4 regions of the Limnomicrobium aquaticum genome follow, and region 1 is predicted to be linked to each of the others. Evidence: riboswitches for the same ligand, from Rfam matches in the RefSeq annotation. Region 1 holds a riboswitch; each other region holds the start of a gene.

Region 1 (4,175 bases):
CTCGGGCAGCCGCAGCCAGAAGAAGGGCGCGCCGCGCTGGTGGCTGATGTCAAGATCGCCGAAGATCGCCTCCACCATTTCCTCGCGCGCCCGGCATTCGGCCAGAACCTGCCGGCGGATCGTGCTTGCGGTGCCGGACAAGACGAGTGACGCGCAGAGTTCGAAAAGCAGGAAGGGAATGCCGCCGGTCGAGAGCTTGTGGGTGATGTTGACGCGTGCGGCGAAATGCGGCGGGCAGGCGACCCAGCCGCCGCGCACGCCGGCGGCCACGGACTTCGAAAGCCCGCCGATATGGAAGGTCTTGTCGGGCGCGAGTTCGGCGAGGAAGGGCAGGCCGTCCTCGGCCATGGCGCCATAGAGATTGTCCTCTATCAGCCAGACATTATGGGTCCGCGCGATCTCCGCAATCGCCTTGCGCCGCTCGACCGACAGCGTGACGGCGGTCGGGTTCTGGGCAGACGGCATGAGGAAGATGGCCTTGGGATGCTTCTGGGCACAAACGCGCTCCAGATCGTCCGGCAGAATGCCGACCGCATCGGAGGCTACGGTGACAATGCGCCGGCCGGTCATGGCTGCTGCGCGCGACACCTGGGCATAAGTCAGTTCCTCGAAGGCGATATAGTCGCCCGGCTGCGAAATCGCGTGGATGACCGACATGATACCGGCATGCGCGCCAAGAACGGGAACAATGCAGTCGACCGTGGGCTGCCAAGAGGCGTTGGAAAGCCACTTGCGCCCCGCTTCCTTCCAGCGTTCCGGTATGATGCGGGTGTAGCTCGAAATCTCGTCGCGATAGTCGCGCACGGTGCGCGTCAGGAATGTCTCGATCGGGCCTGATTGTCCCACATCGGGCGCTGCGGTCGTATCAAACCGCAGCTTGCCCGCAGGCGGGACGGGCAGGCGGGTGCCTGAGAAGGCGCTGACGATGCGGTCGCGTCCGTCATTGGCCGGCTCCTCCTGTTGCTGCAGGACATACGTGCCGCGCCCAACCTCGCCCGAGACAAGGCCACGTTCGCGCACCAGGGCATAGGCCCGGCCAATTGTACCGATTGTCACCTTGATGTCATAGGCCAAGTCGCGCTGGGGCGGAAGCTTTGCGCCGGGCGGCAGAATGCCGGCGGCGATGTCGGCCTCGATCTGATCGGCCAGCCGCACATAGAGCGGTCCCGAACCTTCCTGCAGTGATGGTAGCCAATTTGTCATGGTGACAATTATCCGTATTGCAGCAATCTGCGAGTCAATTGATAAGGCATTATAGCTAGGTTTCAGCGGTAGGCAAGAAAGGTCCGCAAGAAGGGTGACAATGATGGAAACGATGGAGACAATGATGGACGGTGTATCGCTCGAACGGGCCCCGGTCACGACCGTGACATTTGGTACCCGCGTTGCGAAAGTCCTTGCCGCACTCCGCTGGGCCTTCGTTCTCAATCGCTCGCGCATTGCGCTTTCGGAACTGACCGACGAGCAGCTCGCGGATATCGGGGTCAGCCGGTATGAGGCCGAGCGCGAGTGCCGCAAGGTGGGGCTGTTTTGAGTCGCGCCTCTCCCCGTGTGGGAGAGGACGGAAAATCAGCACCTTAGCTTTAGCTAAGTGCCAGATTTTCCAGGTGAGGGGTCCCGATTGGGCCCCCAAGCATCTGACGCAATCACACCTCACCAAGCCTGCCGGGCCAATCGCCTTCGGCCTGCCGGGCCAATCGCCTTCGGCTTATTGGGGCATGCTATCCTCTTCCACAAAGGGAGAGGAGGGCGTCCTCCCTTGCCTTCCCACTCTCCCTATGCAATCTCCTTCCGTGTCAGGTGCCCGCGCAAGCGGGAGAATCGGGAAGCCGGTCAAAATCCGGCGCGTGCCCAACGCTGTGAGAGGGGACGCTGGTCGCATGTTGGAGCCATCGCTCTTTTTGGGCGGGCTACAGGCCACTGGAGTGATCCGGGAAGGCCCAAGCGACTCTGGCGGTTGATCCTCAAGCCAGAAGACCGGCCTGGCGAGATAGCCTCAGCCTGCGCGGACGGCGGGCGGGTTTCGCATTGCGGGGATTTGCGATGGCGAAGCTTGATCTTGCGGCAGAGTGCGATGCGCTCGCCGAGGCGGGAGCCTTTTCATCCGATGAGCGGGCGGCCGTTTACCGCGCTATCCAGACGCGCCGCGATGTCCGCAGCCAGTTTCTGCCGACACCCTTGCCGGATGACCTTGTCCAACGCCTTTTGAACGCGGCCCATAGCGCGCCTTCCGTCGGCTTCATGCAGCCCTGGAATTTCATTCTTGTGCGGAAGCCCGAGACCAGGGCGCGTGTCGCGCAGGCCTTTGCCCGCGCCAATGCGGAAGCTGCGGCGATGTTCGAGGACGAGCGGCAGGCGGCCTATCTGCGGCTGAAGCTCGAAGGTATTGAACAGGCGCCGCTGTCTATCTGCGTCACCTGCGATCCGACGCGGGGCGGCAGGGTGATCCTGGGGCGCACGCATAATCTCAGAATGGATGCCTATTCCACCGTCTGTGCGGTGCAGAATCTCTGGCTCGCGGCCCGCGCGGAGGGCGTGGGCGTCGGTTGGGTCAGCATCTTCCATGAAGACGAGGTCAAGGCCTGCCTTGGGATTCCGACGCATGTCCAGATCATCGCCTGGCTTTGCGTCGGCTTTGTCGACAGGCTCTATACGGAGCCGGAACTGGCCCTCAAGGGCTGGCGGCAACGGCTGCCGCTTGAGGAGCTGGTGTTCGAGGAGGGCTGGCAGGGCGAAGGGGGCAGGTGATTTCCCATTTCATTAGGCTTATGGCTTCAGAAGAAGGGCACCGGAGCCCGATTCTGCAAGGTGGTCGTCCTTGTTCAGCAAGGGACACCTCTCCACGCTGAGACATCCGCAGCCGATGCACAAGGACATCTTGTCCCGGAGCGCCGTCAGAAGCGCGATGCGTCTGCTGAGGCTGTCATGCCACCGTTCCGCCAGACGCGCCCAGTCCTGTGTAGACGGCATTTCGCCGGACGGAAGGATCGCAAGGGCAGCAGCGATCTCCGAAAGCGGAATGCCTACGCTCTGAGCCACCTTGATGACAGCAATTCGCCGCAGGACGGCGCGGGGATAGATCCTTTGTTTCCCGGCCGTGCGCTCGGCCGCGATCAATCCCTTCCGCTCGTAGAAATGCAGCGTCGAAATCGGCAATCCGCTGCGCCTTGCTACTTCGCCGATGCTCAATCGTGTCTTCGGCATGAGATTCTCCTTGATCTCAACCAATGTTGAGGTTGTAGAAGCAGGCTGTCAACTCCGGGAGACAGGCATGACGCCAGCAGAAAAGTCAGGTTTAGACACGCCGCAACCCTGCGATCACAGCGGCGAGCCGCCCGCTTCATCGCGATCCGGCCTGAAGGTCGGCCTTCTCATTCTGCTGGGCTTTCTATGGAGCTTCCGGATCGTCGCGATCAAGGAGGCAAGCCTCGCCGGAATTTCGACGCAAGTAACAGTTTCCGCTTCAATCATTGGGATGGCCATTGTCTTCTCGACGATCGCGCTTATCCGCGCCTCATGGCCGCCACTCGATCGAGCGACCATCACATTTTACATCATCGACGGCATTCTGGGGTTCGTGATGCCCTTTATCCTGGAAGGCGTCGTTGCGCCCAGACTGCCGGTTTTCGTGTTTGTCGTCATCATTTCCACCATGCCGGTGATCACCCTTGCGCTTGCGGCGGCCACCGGTACGGAGCGCGTGACGGCGATTAAGCTGCTGACCATCGGACTCGGTTTCTGTGTCGCGCTTCTCGTGGCCTTCGACACGGGTTTTTCCGGATCGGTGCCGCATTTCGATTGGGTCTTCCTCCTGCCTGCTTTTGGCGTGCCCGTGTTTTATGCGGCCAACACCGTGTTCGTGGCGTCGCGCTGGCCCAAGTCGGCGGATGCGATCCATGTGGGGCAGGCGCAGGCTTTGGTCCTATCGGTAGCGGCACTGCTCGGATTTGCGGTGTCGGGTTCTCTCGGGGAGCTGGCGGAGGTCGGTCGCAACATACCCGCGGTCATGTCGATTTCGCTGGGCGAGGGCGTGGCCCTGCTGATCTATCTGAAGATTATCCGGGATTTCGGCGCCACGACTGTTGCATTCGCAAACTATATTTCTCTCGTGTTTGCGGCAGTTCTTGGTGGACTTCTGTTTGGAGACAGGCTGACTTGGCTGTCGGCTGCCGCAG
Region 2 (4,175 bases), 810 kb from region 1:
CGGATCTTTGCTGAGATTCATGAAAGCCTCCTACGTGATAGGAATTTATTCATACACCCTAGAGGGATTCCATGGATGTTTGGAAGCCGCCCTCAGCAATCTATGATTGTTTTTTCTTAAGTTTTCGGAAATTTGACGAATGTTTTGGGATTTTTTTCCTCATATCCTGAAACTGTGCATCACGAAAGAAGGGCGGGCTCCGCGAGGAGCCCGCCCTTTCCAAAGGGTGAAACAGTAATTGGATCAGGCGAAGTTCAGCCGGCCAAGCTCCGTGAAGCGGGCGAGCGCGCCCGAATTGCGCCAGGTCTTCATGATCGTCACCGTCGTGAAAGTGATCAGCGCCTCGAGACCGAAGACGGGCATGTAGGCGAGCGCCCAGCGGCCCCAGTCGACAAGGGCGAAACTGTCATTCGAGATCATCAGCCAGAAGGCAACCATGGCGGAGACGCCGGCATAATAGACCGCATCGATGCGCAGCACGCGGGCGAAGCTGAAGCGGTCAGCCGCGTTTGCGGCAAAGAGGCGCTTGCCGAAGGTCTCGTGGACGGCCACCAGCGGCAGCATGAGGGAGAGCGAGTTGACGCCGAGATGGAGGAGATCCTGCGGCTCGAAGAAGAAGCCCTGCAGCAGGAGGCCGAGCGCGAAGCCCAGCATGGCCGGCGTAAAGCCGAAGAGCAGGTAGACGGTCGTTGCGCCGATCAGATGCAGTTCGGACGGGCCGACGGCGAGATGCCAGGACTGCATGAGGACGGAAAAGACCACCGCCGCAAGGCCGGTCTTGACGATGTTGAGCGGCGCGCGGACGAGCGCCGGGAGCTGCGTGGCCACAACGGCGAGTGCTGCGGCATTGGCGGCTGCCACGCGCAGGGGATCGATGATTCCAGGTTCGATATGCATATTCGTTTCCTTGCTTTGCGCCCACCGCGCAAAAGGTGTTTTGTCGAACCGCAGCCTTGTGGCTGCGGCGGTCCATGGCAGGTCTCCTGGCTTGCGGGTCTTCGCCTTTTCCTTCGCCTTATCGGTCATCTTTGCTGGCATGTCGCGCAGGGACATGCCTCAGACCAATGGCATTCGAAGGAAGGCTCTCCGCTCACAGTTGCGGGGGCAGCCACGGTTTCGGGTCCTGATGGATACGCCTCACCGTGTTCCCTTTTAATCCTCGCGCCTCAAGGCGCGATGGAACCACTGTGACAAGTGCTAGATGGTTTGTTGGCCGCGGGCAAGCGGGTGAGCGCCACAGACTTGTGGAGTTGCGCCAGCGCAAAGTCTTCCGTCGCGATCTGAGCTATCCGGTCTGATAACGGATGGAGAATCACCCCACCGATTGGGCAAGAATGCCGCATTGACGTTTCACGTCCTGCGGCCTATCCGTGGTGAAGGACGAGGGAATTTATCTGCCGATGCAGTCGAAACGGGCGACATTGACGGGGATCGTGACGCGCTTCTTCTGCGCGATCGCTCTCCTGTCGCTTGCGCTTTCAGCCCCGGCGGAGGCCAATTCGCGCGCGCTGTCGAGCGAAGAAATCGCAGCCTACATGCTGCCGGACGGCTCGCTGCCGTCGCTCTGCGTCACCATTCCAGATGGCTCCGGCCAGGGCAAGATCGTCAAGCTGGGGGCCGACAGTCTCGGGCTTCATCATCATGACGTGATCCTGCCCGTTCCAGCCGAGACGGCCGGCGCGCGCCTCGTCATCGTGGCCGAAGGGCTCGATCCGGCGCGACCGGATGCGCTTCGCCACCGTCTTTATCCGCCCGGCGCCGGCCCGCGCGCACCACCCGCATCCGCCTGACAGACCGAACCGGCGCCGCGACCTTGTCGTGCGGCGCCCTCTGTCACGAGCGGATCCGCGCCACACCCTCATCGAGGCGGCGCAATCCGCCAGCCAAGCGGAATTTTCCCATGCTTCATGTCAACACGCGGCAAGCGATCCTGCCGCATCCCGTCACCGTCCATATCGGCCTGAAACCGGTGGAGACGGTGAAATCCTTCGTCAACTTCATCGCGCCCGGCGAAGATCTCGGCGTTTCCGAGACGAGCCCGCGGCTCTACCGCGTTGTTGATGGCTGCCTTGCCGTCTACCACCTTCTGGCCGACGGACGCCGGCAGATCACCGACATTATCGGACCCGGCCGGGCGATTGCGCAGCAGCCCGCGCATGACGGCAACCGCTCGATCAAGGCGCTGACCTATACCGAGGTCGAGGTGCTGGACCCCGCAGCAAACCCCGCACTGGCAGCCGAGACCGCGCTGGAGGCGCTGATGCGGCTGACCCGCCACGCCACGCTGCTGGGCCGCATGAATGCTGCGGAAAAGGTGGCCAACGGGCTTCTCGACCTTGCCGAACAATTCCCCCGCAAGCTGCGCCAGGGCCGCCCGGTGCTGACGCTTTATCTGACGCGCAGCGATCTGGCCGACTGGCTGGGGCTGACGATTGAAACGGTGAGCCGCACGCTCAACCAGTTCAAGCGCGACGGCGTGATCGACTACGCCCATGCCGAAATCGTGACACTCACCCGCCCCGAGCGACTGAAGGAAATCGCATCCGGCAACAACCCGACGACCTCGGCGCGCAGCAGCAAGGGAAAAGCAGCATGACCATCTTCAAGTCACTGGCGCTTTCCGCCGCCGCTCTTCTCCTTGGCGCAAGCACCGCGCTTTCGGCCACCGTCACCGACGTTCTCGATCGCAAGGTTGAGCTCGCATCGCCGCCGCAGCGCATTCTGCTCGGCTTCAACTTCGAGGACTTCATGGCGGTCGGCGGACCGGGCGTCATGGACCGCGTCGTTGCCGTTTCCGCCCCCGTCTGGCGCGACTGGCGGCCGGGACAATATGCGGCCTATGTAAAGGCGATCCCTTCCATTGCCGACAAGGTGGATGTGGGCGATGCCGAGGCCGGCACGTTCTCCGTCGAAAAGGCGATTTCGGCGCGGCCGGATCTCGTCATCCTCGCCGCCTGGCAGTTCAAGGCGCTGGGCGAGACGGTGAAGCAGTTCGAGGCGGCGGGCGTCCCTGTCGTCGTCATCGATTACAATGCGCAGACGCTCGACAAGCATCTGCGCTCGACAACGGTTCTCGGCGCGGTGCTGGGCCAGCCGGAGCGGGCGAAAAAGCTCGGCGATTTCTACAAGGGCTCTGTCGAGGACACGATTGCCCGCGTGAAGGAAGCCCAGAAAACCGAAGGCGGTCCGCCGAAGAAGGTCTATGTGGAGCTTGCCCAGAAGGGTCCGGGCGAGTTCGGCAATTCCTATGGCGACACGATGTGGGCCGGGGTGATCGACATGGCCGGCGGCGTCAATATCGCCAAGGGTCAGGTCGGCAACTGGGGGCCGCTGCGTCCGGAATATGTGCTGTCCGCCGCGCCCGACGCCATTTTCCTCGCCGGCTCCGAATGGTTGAGCAAGCCGCAGGCCGTTTCGGTCGGCTTCGGCGCCGACCCGGCGGTCGTCAACCAGCGGATCGCCGCCTATCTGAAGCGGCCCGGCTGGGATCAGCTGCCGGCGGTGAAGGCGGGCGAGGTTCACGCCGTCTATCACGGCGGCAGCCGCACGCTCTCCGATTTCGTCTATGTGCGCTACATGGCGAAGGTTCTGCATCCGAAGGCGTTCGAGGATGTCGATCCAAATGCGGAGATCCGCGCCTTCTACAAGGCCTGGCTGCCGATCGAGGCCACTGGCGTCTTCATCGAGCAATACAAGGCCGCCGTCCAATGAGCGAGGCCGCCGTTCTTGCAAGCCCGGCTTCAAGGACCGCGCGGGCCGGCGCGACGGGGAAACTCGTCGCGCTGGCGCTTTGCGGGCTGGCGCTGGTCGCGGCATTGGCCGTCGATCTTTCGACCGGGCCGTCCGGCATGCCGCTCGACACGCTCATTCCGACACTTCTTGCCGGGCCGCACGGGGCCGACCGCATGGCCGCCACGATCCTCTGGCAGCTTCGCATGCCGGAGGCCGCGATGGCGACACTGGTCGGGGCGTGCCTCGGCCTTTCGGGATTGCAGATGCAGACCATCCTCGACAATCCGCTGGCAAGCCCGTTCACGCTGGGCTTTTCCGCCGCTGCCGGTTTTGGTGCTGCGGTGGCGATCCTGTTCGAACTCAGCCTGCCGCTGCCGGCGATCTATGCGATCCCGGTGGCCGCCTTCGCCATGACGCTGGTGGCGGCGGCCATCGTCTATCTG
Region 3 (4,175 bases), on a different contig from region 1:
CCGCAGAGAGACCGAAGAGGAACGGATCGGCGAGATCGTTGCGTGTGATCGTCTGGAGAAGCAGGCCGATGACCGCGAGCCCCGCTCCAACTGCAATCGCCACCAGCGCGCGCGGCAGGCGGAGGTCGACGATGATGCGGTCAATTGGGGTTGGCACGCTGGCGTGGCTCAGCCCCATGGCGCGGGCTATCGCGCCGGCGACCTGATCCAGCGGGATCACCGTCGATCCATAGGCGACCGAAATGCAGGCGAGGATGACGACAGCGAGGATTGCCGCCATCACGCCAAAGACAAACCGAGTGGTCACGTTCAGAACGCTTCCGGATGCAGCGCGCGGGCGATCTTGTCGATGGCCTTGACGTTGTCCGGGCCGGGCGTCAGCTCTTCATAGCGGAGTGCGACGAAACGATTGTTCTTCACCGCGTCGGTTTCCTTCATCGCCGGATGGTTTTTCAGGAAATCCAGCAGCTTCTTGTAGCCGGCGCCATCCTGGTAATCGAGGAGGACGAGGAATTGCGGATTGCGCGCGGCGACCGTTTCCCAGTCCGCATTGCCCCAGCTGGTTTGCATGTCGGCCATGATGTTCGTGCCACCGGCGGCCTCGATCATGGCGCTCGGGATGGCAAACTTGCCGGCCGTGAACGGCTTGTCCTCTCCGGAATCGTAGAGGAAGACCCGCGTGCCGGCATTCTTGCCGACCTTGGCGCCGATCTCGGCCAGCTGCGCCTTCCAGCCGTCAATCAGCTTCGTAGCCTCGGCTTCCTTGCCGAAAATCTTGCCGAGCTTGTCCATGTCGCCGAACAAGAGGTCCATGGAGGCGGCGGGGCGGTTCTTGTCGAGATGGACGCAGCTTTCCGTCAGCACCAGTGTCTTGATGCCGTGCTCCGCCAGCGTATCCGGCGTCACCTCGCCGCCTGGCTTCATGCCGTAATACCAGCCGGCGAAGAAGAAATCGGGATTGGCCGAGAGGATGTTTTCCATCGTCGGATATTTCGGCGCAAGCTCCGGGATCGAGCCTTGCTCCTTCTTGAATTCGTCGTCCAGCTTGTACCAGCCGGACACGCCGGTGATGCCGACGATTTCGGGCTGGAGGCCGAGCGCGAAGGCCATCTTGGACATGTTGATGTCGTTGATGACGGCCCGCTTCGGGGCGGCCTCGAAGGTCAGCGGCTTACCGCAGCTATCGACCGTGACAGGAAAGGCAAAGGCGGAGCTTGCGGCCAGCGACAGCAGCAGGCCGAGGGTCAGGCGTCTCATGATGGTTCTCTCGGTCAGTGATGGGTCATGGAAAGGTCGAAAACCGTCAGCTCGCGGTTTTCATGCGGATGCGGCAGGCGCAGCAGATCGATACCGAAGACCTCGCGCACCAGATCGCGCGACAGGCTCTCGTCCGAGGAGACGAGCCGGCCGTCGCGCATGACGGCCACGCGGGTGGCGAAATCCGGCACGAGATTGAGATCGTGGAGAACGGCAACCACCGTCAGATCGAGTTCCGCGACCAGCGCCAGCAGCGCACCGCGAGCACGCGGGTCGAGATGGTTCGTCGGCTCGTCTAGGAAAAGAAAGCGTGGCTCCTGCGCCAGCGCGCGGGCAATCTGCGCCCGCTGGCGCTCGCCGCCGGAGAGAAGTCCCATTTCGCGCCTGGCGAGAGCTGAAAGTCCTGTGCGTTCCATGGCCGCGTCGATCAACGCGGCCTCCTCCGCGCGCGTCTTGCGCATCGCATGCGGAATGCGGCCGAGCGCGACGTAATCGCGAACCGAAATGCGCCGGTCCGGCTGGTCGGCCTGGCCGACGACGGCAATCTGGCGGGCGCGATCGATGGGTTTGAGACCATGAAGCGGCTTGCCGTCAAGCTCGACGGAACCGGCATACGGGCGGCTCATGCCGCACATCAGTTTCAGCAGCGTCGTCTTGCCTGCCCCGTTCGGGCCGATGATGGCCAGGCGATCGCCGTTGCGGATGTCGAGTGAAACGCAATCGACAATCGACGCGCCGTTTGCGGTGCGGAAGGTCAGGTCCTGGGCTTTGAGCGCAGTCAAGGTCATCTCATCTCTCGGCAATCGGCGCTGGAGAAGGATGATCGGCCATCAGAACGCCAAAACGCGCCCGATGGTCATCAGCACTTCCCGGCACACCCCGTCCGGTTGCTACGTGTCTTGACGGCAGGTCTCCTGGCTTGCGGGTCCAAAGCTCTATCTGCCTTCCCGGCCTTGTTCAGGCCAGTGGCATCGTTGACAGAGCCTCACCGCTTACAGTTGCGGGGGCAGCCATGGTTTCGGCCCCATTCGGGTCGTCCTCACCATGTTCCCTATTAATCCTTCCGGCTTGGCCTTCAGGAACCGTCACCGCCAGTTATGCGCCGCGCCGGACAATTGTCAAGCACGACCGCCGTCGCTTCATTACGTAATGTTATTACATTACATAATCGGAAGGCGTCAAGCTCGCTGGTGACGACAAGGCTAATTTGTCGGGCTCACGCGGGATTGCGCGGCGGCTGAAGCGACTTGCCCTGCACGAAAGTCAGCGGCACGATCTCGCCCCGGCGGCGGCCGATCTCCTCGTCAGGCGACAGAAGATCGAGCACCGTTTCACCCAGCCGCGTGCCGAGCGCATCGAGGTCGAGCCGGAAACAGGCGGGCGCAGGATTGAGAAAGCGCATCAGCGGGTTTTCGCGGAAGGCAACGACAGAAATATCCCTGCCGGCCTCAATCCCCATTTCTGCGAAGGCCGCATAGACGCCGGCGGCCGTCACTTCGGAGCAGAGCAGCAGCGCCGTCGGCTGGCCCGCCATGCCAGCCACCTGCTTGCCGAGGCTGAAGCCGCCGAGTTCGCTGGTCGGCACGCGGATGAGCAGGCTCTCATCCACCGGGATACCCGCCTCCGCCAGGCCCTTCAGATAACCGGCCTTATAGTGATAGCCGAGCGCGACATCGTTATCCGGCAAACCGACGGCGATGCGCCGGTGGCCGAGCTTCACGGCCTCCTGCACCGAGCGGCGCGCCACGCCCTCGAAATCAAGGTCGATCCAGGAATAATTGCCCGGCGTCTCGCTGCGGCCGAGCGTCATGAAAGGGAGTTTCGACTTCGCCAGTTGCGCGATGCGGTGATCGACGCGGCGCGTGGCGGTCATCACCAGCGCATCGACGATGCCGCGCGCGATGACACGCGACAGGAACTCGACCGGATCGTCCGCCGAATGGCAGGGCAGGATCACCAGATCGTAGCGCTGTTCGGCGAGATAGAGGTTCATCGCATCGAGCACGACATAGAAGAACTGGTCGCCGGCCTGATGCGCGGGATGGCCCGTCTCGATGACGAAGCCGATCGTGTTCGTTGCCCCGCGCCGGAGCGAGCGCCCCGACTGGTTGGCGACATAGCCAAGTTCGGTGGCTGCTTTGAGAACCTTTTCAAGTGTTTCCGGGTGAACGCCGGGGCGGTTGTTGAGCGCACGTGACACCGTTCCGATGGAAATATTGAGATGGTCGGCCAGCCGACGGATGTTCATAACGCGTGCCTCGTAAACGTTTCCAAGATTTTCTTGACACGTCTCTAGACCCATGGCAACTTTCGTAAACGTTTACGAGACGACCGCGACGGAGGAAGCGCGGCGTTCTGGGAGGAGATCTGGTATGCTGACCGCCGTCATGGCGGGGTGCGGAGCTATGTCCGATGGATGGCTCGTAGCACTTCGTGAAATTCCCTTTCTGAAGGACAATGTGCGCCTCGTCGGCATGGTCGATCTCGACCCGCAAGTGGCCGTGCGCCGCGCCGAAAAGCATGGGCTCGATGGCATTTCCATCAGCGACGATCTTCCCGACATGCTGACTCAGCTGAAGCCCGATCTGCTCTTCGATCTCGTCGTTCCCCCGGCCCGCTTCGCAGTTGTCGAGGCCGGTCTTGCAGCCGGCTGCAATGTTCTTTCCGAAAAGCCGATGGCGAACACGCTTCCCGAAGCCAAGGCACTGGTCGAGCTTGCGGAAAAGTCCGGCAAGGTCCACGCCGTCATCCAGAATCGCCGCTTCCTTGCCGGCATCCGCCGCGTCAAGGCGCTGATCGAGACCGGGACGCTCGGCGAGCTCACCGCAGTGCATGTCGACTTCTTCATCGGCGCCCATTTCGGCGGCTTCCGCGACGCGATGGACCATGTTCTGCTGCTCGACATGGCGATCCACACA
Region 4 (4,175 bases), 200 kb from region 1:
CTCAAAGATTTCCCTCATGACATTCAACCTTTGTGATAGTTCGGCGAGCGCGCCTCCATCCGTCTCCCCCCTTGTGGGGGAGATGGCGGCAGCCAGAGGGGGCTTAAACACCAGCGCCCGCTTACCCGCGAGAATGCCCCTCCCCAACCCTCCCCACAAGGGGGAGGGAGTACCCTCATCAAATCCCCTTGATCGCCGCAATGATCGCGGCATCGTCCATCTCGTCATGCAGCCCGATCACCACGAGCTTCGTCGCCCGCGTCTCGCCCGGCTTCCACGGCCGGTCGAAATAGGTTTCGATGCGGTTGCCGACAGCCTGGATGACGAGGCGCATCGGCTTGCCGGGAACATCCGCGAAGCCCTTGAGGCGGAGGATATCGTGCGTCTCGATGATGCCCTTCAGCGCGTCGGCAAAAGCGGCCGGATCGGCGACCGGACCGTAATCGACGACGAAGCTTTCGAACTCGTCGTGATCATGGTCATGCGGCGCACCTTCATGCTCAAGCTCATGATGCGACTTCCGGTTTTCGATATCGTCTTCCGTGCCGACGCCAAGGCCGAGCAGGACAGAAGCCGGAACGTCACCGCCACGGCTGACCACCATTTTCGGCTTGCGCGCCGTCGCATTCGAAACGGCCTCGCGCACGGTTTCGAGCCCGGCTGCGTCGAGCAGATCGGCTTTGTTGAGAATAACAAGATCGGCGGCCGTCAGCTGGTCTTCGAATAGCTCTTCCAGCGGGCTTTCGTGGTCCAGCCCCTCGTCCTCGGCGCGCTGCGCGTCGATGGCATCATGGTCGTCGGCAAAGCGCCCGGCTGCCACGGCGGCGCTGTCCACCACGGTGATGACACCATCCACCGTCACGCGCGTCTTGATCCCCGGCCAGTTAAAGGCGGCGACGAGCGGCTGTGGCAGGGCGAGACCGGAGGTTTCGATGACGATGTGATCCGGCAGGTTGTCGCGCCCCAGCAGCTTTTCCATCGTCGGGATGAAATCATCAGCAACCGTGCAGCAGATGCAGCCATTGTTGAGTTCGATGATGTCGTCCTCGGTGCAGTTCTCCGCGCCGCAGCCCTTCAGCACCTCGCCATCGACGCCCAGATCGCCGAATTCGTTGATGATCAGCGCGATCTTCTTGCCGCCCGCATTGGACAGCAGATTGCGGATCATCGTTGTCTTGCCAGCACCCAGAAAGCCCGTGATTACGGTGGCCGGTATCTTCTGCATTCTCGTCAACCCTTCATCTTGAGCGGCAGCCCGGCCGCCACGAAATAAACCTCGTCGGCCACAGCCGCGATTTTCTGGTGTAGCCGGCCGGCATGGTCGCGAAAGGCGCGCGCCATGGCATTATCCGGCACGATGCCGAGACCGACTTCATTGGAAACGATGAAAATCCGCGCCTTTGCGCCGGCAATCGCGGAGACTAGCCGGTCGAAGGCGTCGTCCACGTCGCGCTCCGCCATCATCAGATTGGTAACCCACAGCGTCAGGCAATCGATGAGAATGGTATTCTCCTCGAAGTCCAGTGGAGTGATCGCGCAGGTGAGTTCAAGCGGCGCTTCGATGGTCGTCCATTCCGGCCCGCGCCGGCTTTGATGCTGGCCGATGCGCTCGCGCATCTCCGCGTCCCAGGCCTGGCCGGTCGCGATATAGTGAAGCAGCAGGCCGCTCTCGCGCGCCAGCCGTTCGGCAAGCGCGGATTTGCCCGAGCGGGCACCGCCGAGAATGAATGTGCTGCGCGTCATCGCGCCGCTCTCGATGGAGCGTTGAAAACCTGCGCCAAGACAACCTCCGTGCTGCGAGCGCCTGATCTGAACGGAGAATGGCAGGTCTCCTGGCTCACGGCTCCCGGTCTAGAAAAAGACCATCGGCGGCCCTCGCCTTCCCGGCATTGCTGCGCATCTTGAGAGGTGGACGATTCGTAGAAAAAGAGGCGTCCGGCCCCGGTTGTTCAAGACATGCATGCCAGTGGCTTTTCGCGCATTCCTGACGCCCGCACCCATTGCAGTTTCAGATTTGCGTGACGGGCCGACCTCACCGTTCTACAGTCGCGGGGTCGGCTGCGATTGGAAATCCGCATGAAGCGGCTTTCGTCGCATTCCCTCTTCGTCTCCGGTTGCCCGGAGAAACCATTCAAGTAACGGGAAAAGGGTTAGGCGCGATGGACGCGCATGTCAATCGAGCAGACTGCCGAGCCACCGCTTGTCCAGCACCGCCTCAAGCTCCTCCGCCACCTGATCAAGCGCCTGATCGACCGTCTGGCGATATGATTGAGCACCACCTTCAACCCCGAAGCTGGCGAGAAGCGCCCGCCTGTACGCATCCGAGCCGAAGAGCCCATGCAGATAGGTCCCCATCACGCGCCCATCGCTCGAGATCGCGCCATCGGCCCGGTTGTCGATGGACACGGAAGGTCGGGAGCAATCAACACCCTGCGTTACACCGAGGTGGATTTCATAGCCCGTGAGCGGTGTGTCATATTCCAGCGAGCGCGCAGAGGAATTCCGCACCGTCTTTTCCGGCGCCATCTCCGTTTCGACATCAAGAAGCCCGAGCCCCGCAATCTCCCGCTCCTCGCCTTCCAGTCCGAGCGGGTCCGTGATCCGGTTGCCGAGCATCTGGTAACCGCCGCAAATGCCGATCACCCGGCCGCCCCGGCGGCGGTGCGCGAGAAGATCGCGATCCCAGCCAAGGGCGCGGAGCGCCTTCAGGTCGCCAATCGTGGACTTGGAGCCCGGAAGTACGACAAGCCCGGCATCGGCGGGCAATGGCTCGCCCGGCTTGACGAAGACAAGCTCCACCTGCTCCTCCGCCACCAGCGGATCGAGATCGTCGAAATTGGCAATGCGCGGCAGCATGGGCACCGCCACCTTCAACGCGCCCGCGCCCTTTGAGACCAGCCGTTCCAGCACGACCGAATCTTCTGCCGGCAGACGCCCGGCCGATTTGAGCCACGGCACGACCCCGAAGCATGGCCAGCCGGTAAATCCTTCGATCTGCCTGATCCCCTCATCAAACAGGCTGACATCGCCGCGAAACTTGTTGATCAGATAGCCGGTGATCATCGCGCGATCCTCTCCCGGAAGGATCGCATGCGTCCCGACCAATGAGGCGATGACACCGCCCCGGTCGATATCCCCGACCAGAACAACGGGAACATTCGCCGCCGTCGCAAAGCCCATATTGGCGATATCGCCTGCCCGCAGATTGATTTCAGCGGGAGAACCAGCGCCCTCGACCACGACAATATCCGCGCCCGCCTTCACGGTCTCGAAGCTCTCGAGCACAGCGCCCAGCAATTGCGGCTTCAGGCGCTGGTAATCGCGGCCCTTGGCCTGCCCAACCACCTTGCCTTGCACGATGATCTGGCTGCCATTTTCCGATTGCGGCTTCAGCAGAACCGGGTTCATGTGAACGGAGGACGGCACCCGCGCAGCCATGGCCTGCAGCCACTGTGCCCGCCCGATTTCGCCACCATCGTCGGACACGGCTGCATTGTTGGACATGTTCTGCGGCTTGAAGGGTTTCACCTTCAGCCCGCGATTGGCCGCAATCCGGCAAAGCCCTGCGACAAGCACGGTCTTGCCGACATCCGAGCCGGTCCCCTGAAGCATGATGGTCTTGGTCATGGGGCGTGTTGGTAGCATCGCAACGGATGCTTTAAAAGCGCGAAAGCCACACAGTCGCCGAGCGAACCATGTGGCTTGCCGATACTCACTGGCCATCCCGCACATACACTGCGAGATACGCTCGCCTCCGGTACGCGAGACCTGATCCGGAAGCGTTGCGAGCGGTGTCCCCCGCTGCACGAAAACAATTAGCCGGACATTCTTACCGGAGAGTTATTGAGAGCTTAAATATCTATGAATTGGCGATTTATTTTATTGGCGGCGACCCCGGCTGCGCGTTCCAGGTCGCGGGGAGACCAGTTATTTTATTGAAACGGAAGGATAATTGGTAATTATAGAGCTAAGGGAAGATAGCGATTGAAATGATATAAAGATATCTTTATATCATTCGCATCAAATTGAGGATCCGACGATGACGACTGCAAATCCGTTAGAGGCGCTGCTGGCCGAAAAGGGCGTACTCATGGCCGATGGCGCCACTGGCACCAATCTTTTCGCCATGGGTCTGGAGGCCGGCGAGGCTCCGGAATTGTGGAACGAATCCAAGC

The links. Region 1 has a riboswitch for cobalamin ahead of bluB (5,6-dimethylbenzimidazole synthase). Riboswitches for the same ligand answer to the same signal wherever they lie in the genome.
Region 2: it holds a riboswitch for cobalamin, as region 1 does, so the genes downstream of both, ABID16_RS08130 (energy-coupling factor ABC transporter permease) here and bluB (5,6-dimethylbenzimidazole synthase) in region 1, are expected to answer to the same signal.
Region 3: it holds a riboswitch for cobalamin, as region 1 does, so the genes downstream of both, ABID16_RS13410 (ABC transporter ATP-binding protein) here and bluB (5,6-dimethylbenzimidazole synthase) in region 1, are expected to answer to the same signal.
Region 4: it holds a riboswitch for cobalamin, as region 1 does, so the genes downstream of both, cobU (bifunctional adenosylcobinamide kinase/adenosylcobinamide-phosphate guanylyltransferase) here and bluB (5,6-dimethylbenzimidazole synthase) in region 1, are expected to answer to the same signal.

Annotation. Positions count from the first base shown of each region.
Region 1 covers NZ_JBEPMB010000001.1:813,972-818,146, forward strand. Annotated here, with positions in the region: gene ABID16_RS04045 (aminotransferase-like domain-containing protein) at 1-1,203, opposite strand, end outside; gene ABID16_RS04050 (DUF1127 domain-containing protein) at 1,304-1,534, shown strand; cobalamin riboswitch at 1,782-2,000, shown strand; gene bluB (5,6-dimethylbenzimidazole synthase) at 2,044-2,748, shown strand; gene soxR (redox-sensitive transcriptional activator SoxR) at 2,767-3,204, opposite strand; gene ABID16_RS04065 (DMT family transporter) at 3,182-4,175, shown strand, end outside.
Region 2 covers NZ_JBEPMB010000001.1:1,623,918-1,628,092, forward strand. Annotated here, with positions in the region: gene ABID16_RS08125 (helix-turn-helix domain-containing protein) at 1-21, opposite strand, end outside; gene ABID16_RS08130 (energy-coupling factor ABC transporter permease) at 244-897, opposite strand; cobalamin riboswitch at 957-1,194, opposite strand; gene ABID16_RS08135 (hypothetical protein) at 1,401-1,790, shown strand; gene ABID16_RS08140 (Crp/Fnr family transcriptional regulator) at 1,901-2,596, shown strand; gene ABID16_RS08145 (ABC transporter substrate-binding protein) at 2,593-3,711, shown strand; gene ABID16_RS08150 (FecCD family ABC transporter permease) at 3,708-4,175, shown strand, end outside.
Region 3 covers NZ_JBEPMB010000003.1:387,250-391,424, reverse strand. Annotated here, with positions in the region: gene ABID16_RS13420 (FecCD family ABC transporter permease) at 1-280, opposite strand, end outside; gene ABID16_RS13415 (ABC transporter substrate-binding protein) at 310-1,257, opposite strand; gene ABID16_RS13410 (ABC transporter ATP-binding protein) at 1,272-2,045, opposite strand; cobalamin riboswitch at 2,145-2,359, opposite strand; gene ABID16_RS13405 (substrate-binding domain-containing protein) at 2,474-3,505, opposite strand; gene ABID16_RS13400 (Gfo/Idh/MocA family protein) at 3,630-4,175, shown strand, end outside.
Region 4 covers NZ_JBEPMB010000001.1:618,439-622,613, reverse strand. Annotated here, with positions in the region: gene ABID16_RS03095 (HigA family addiction module antitoxin) at 1-18, opposite strand, end outside; gene cobW (cobalamin biosynthesis protein CobW) at 179-1,225, opposite strand; gene cobU (bifunctional adenosylcobinamide kinase/adenosylcobinamide-phosphate guanylyltransferase) at 1,231-1,743, opposite strand; cobalamin riboswitch at 1,806-2,147, opposite strand; gene ABID16_RS03080 (cobyric acid synthase) at 2,173-3,627, opposite strand; gene bmt (betaine--homocysteine S-methyltransferase) at 4,040-4,175, shown strand, end outside.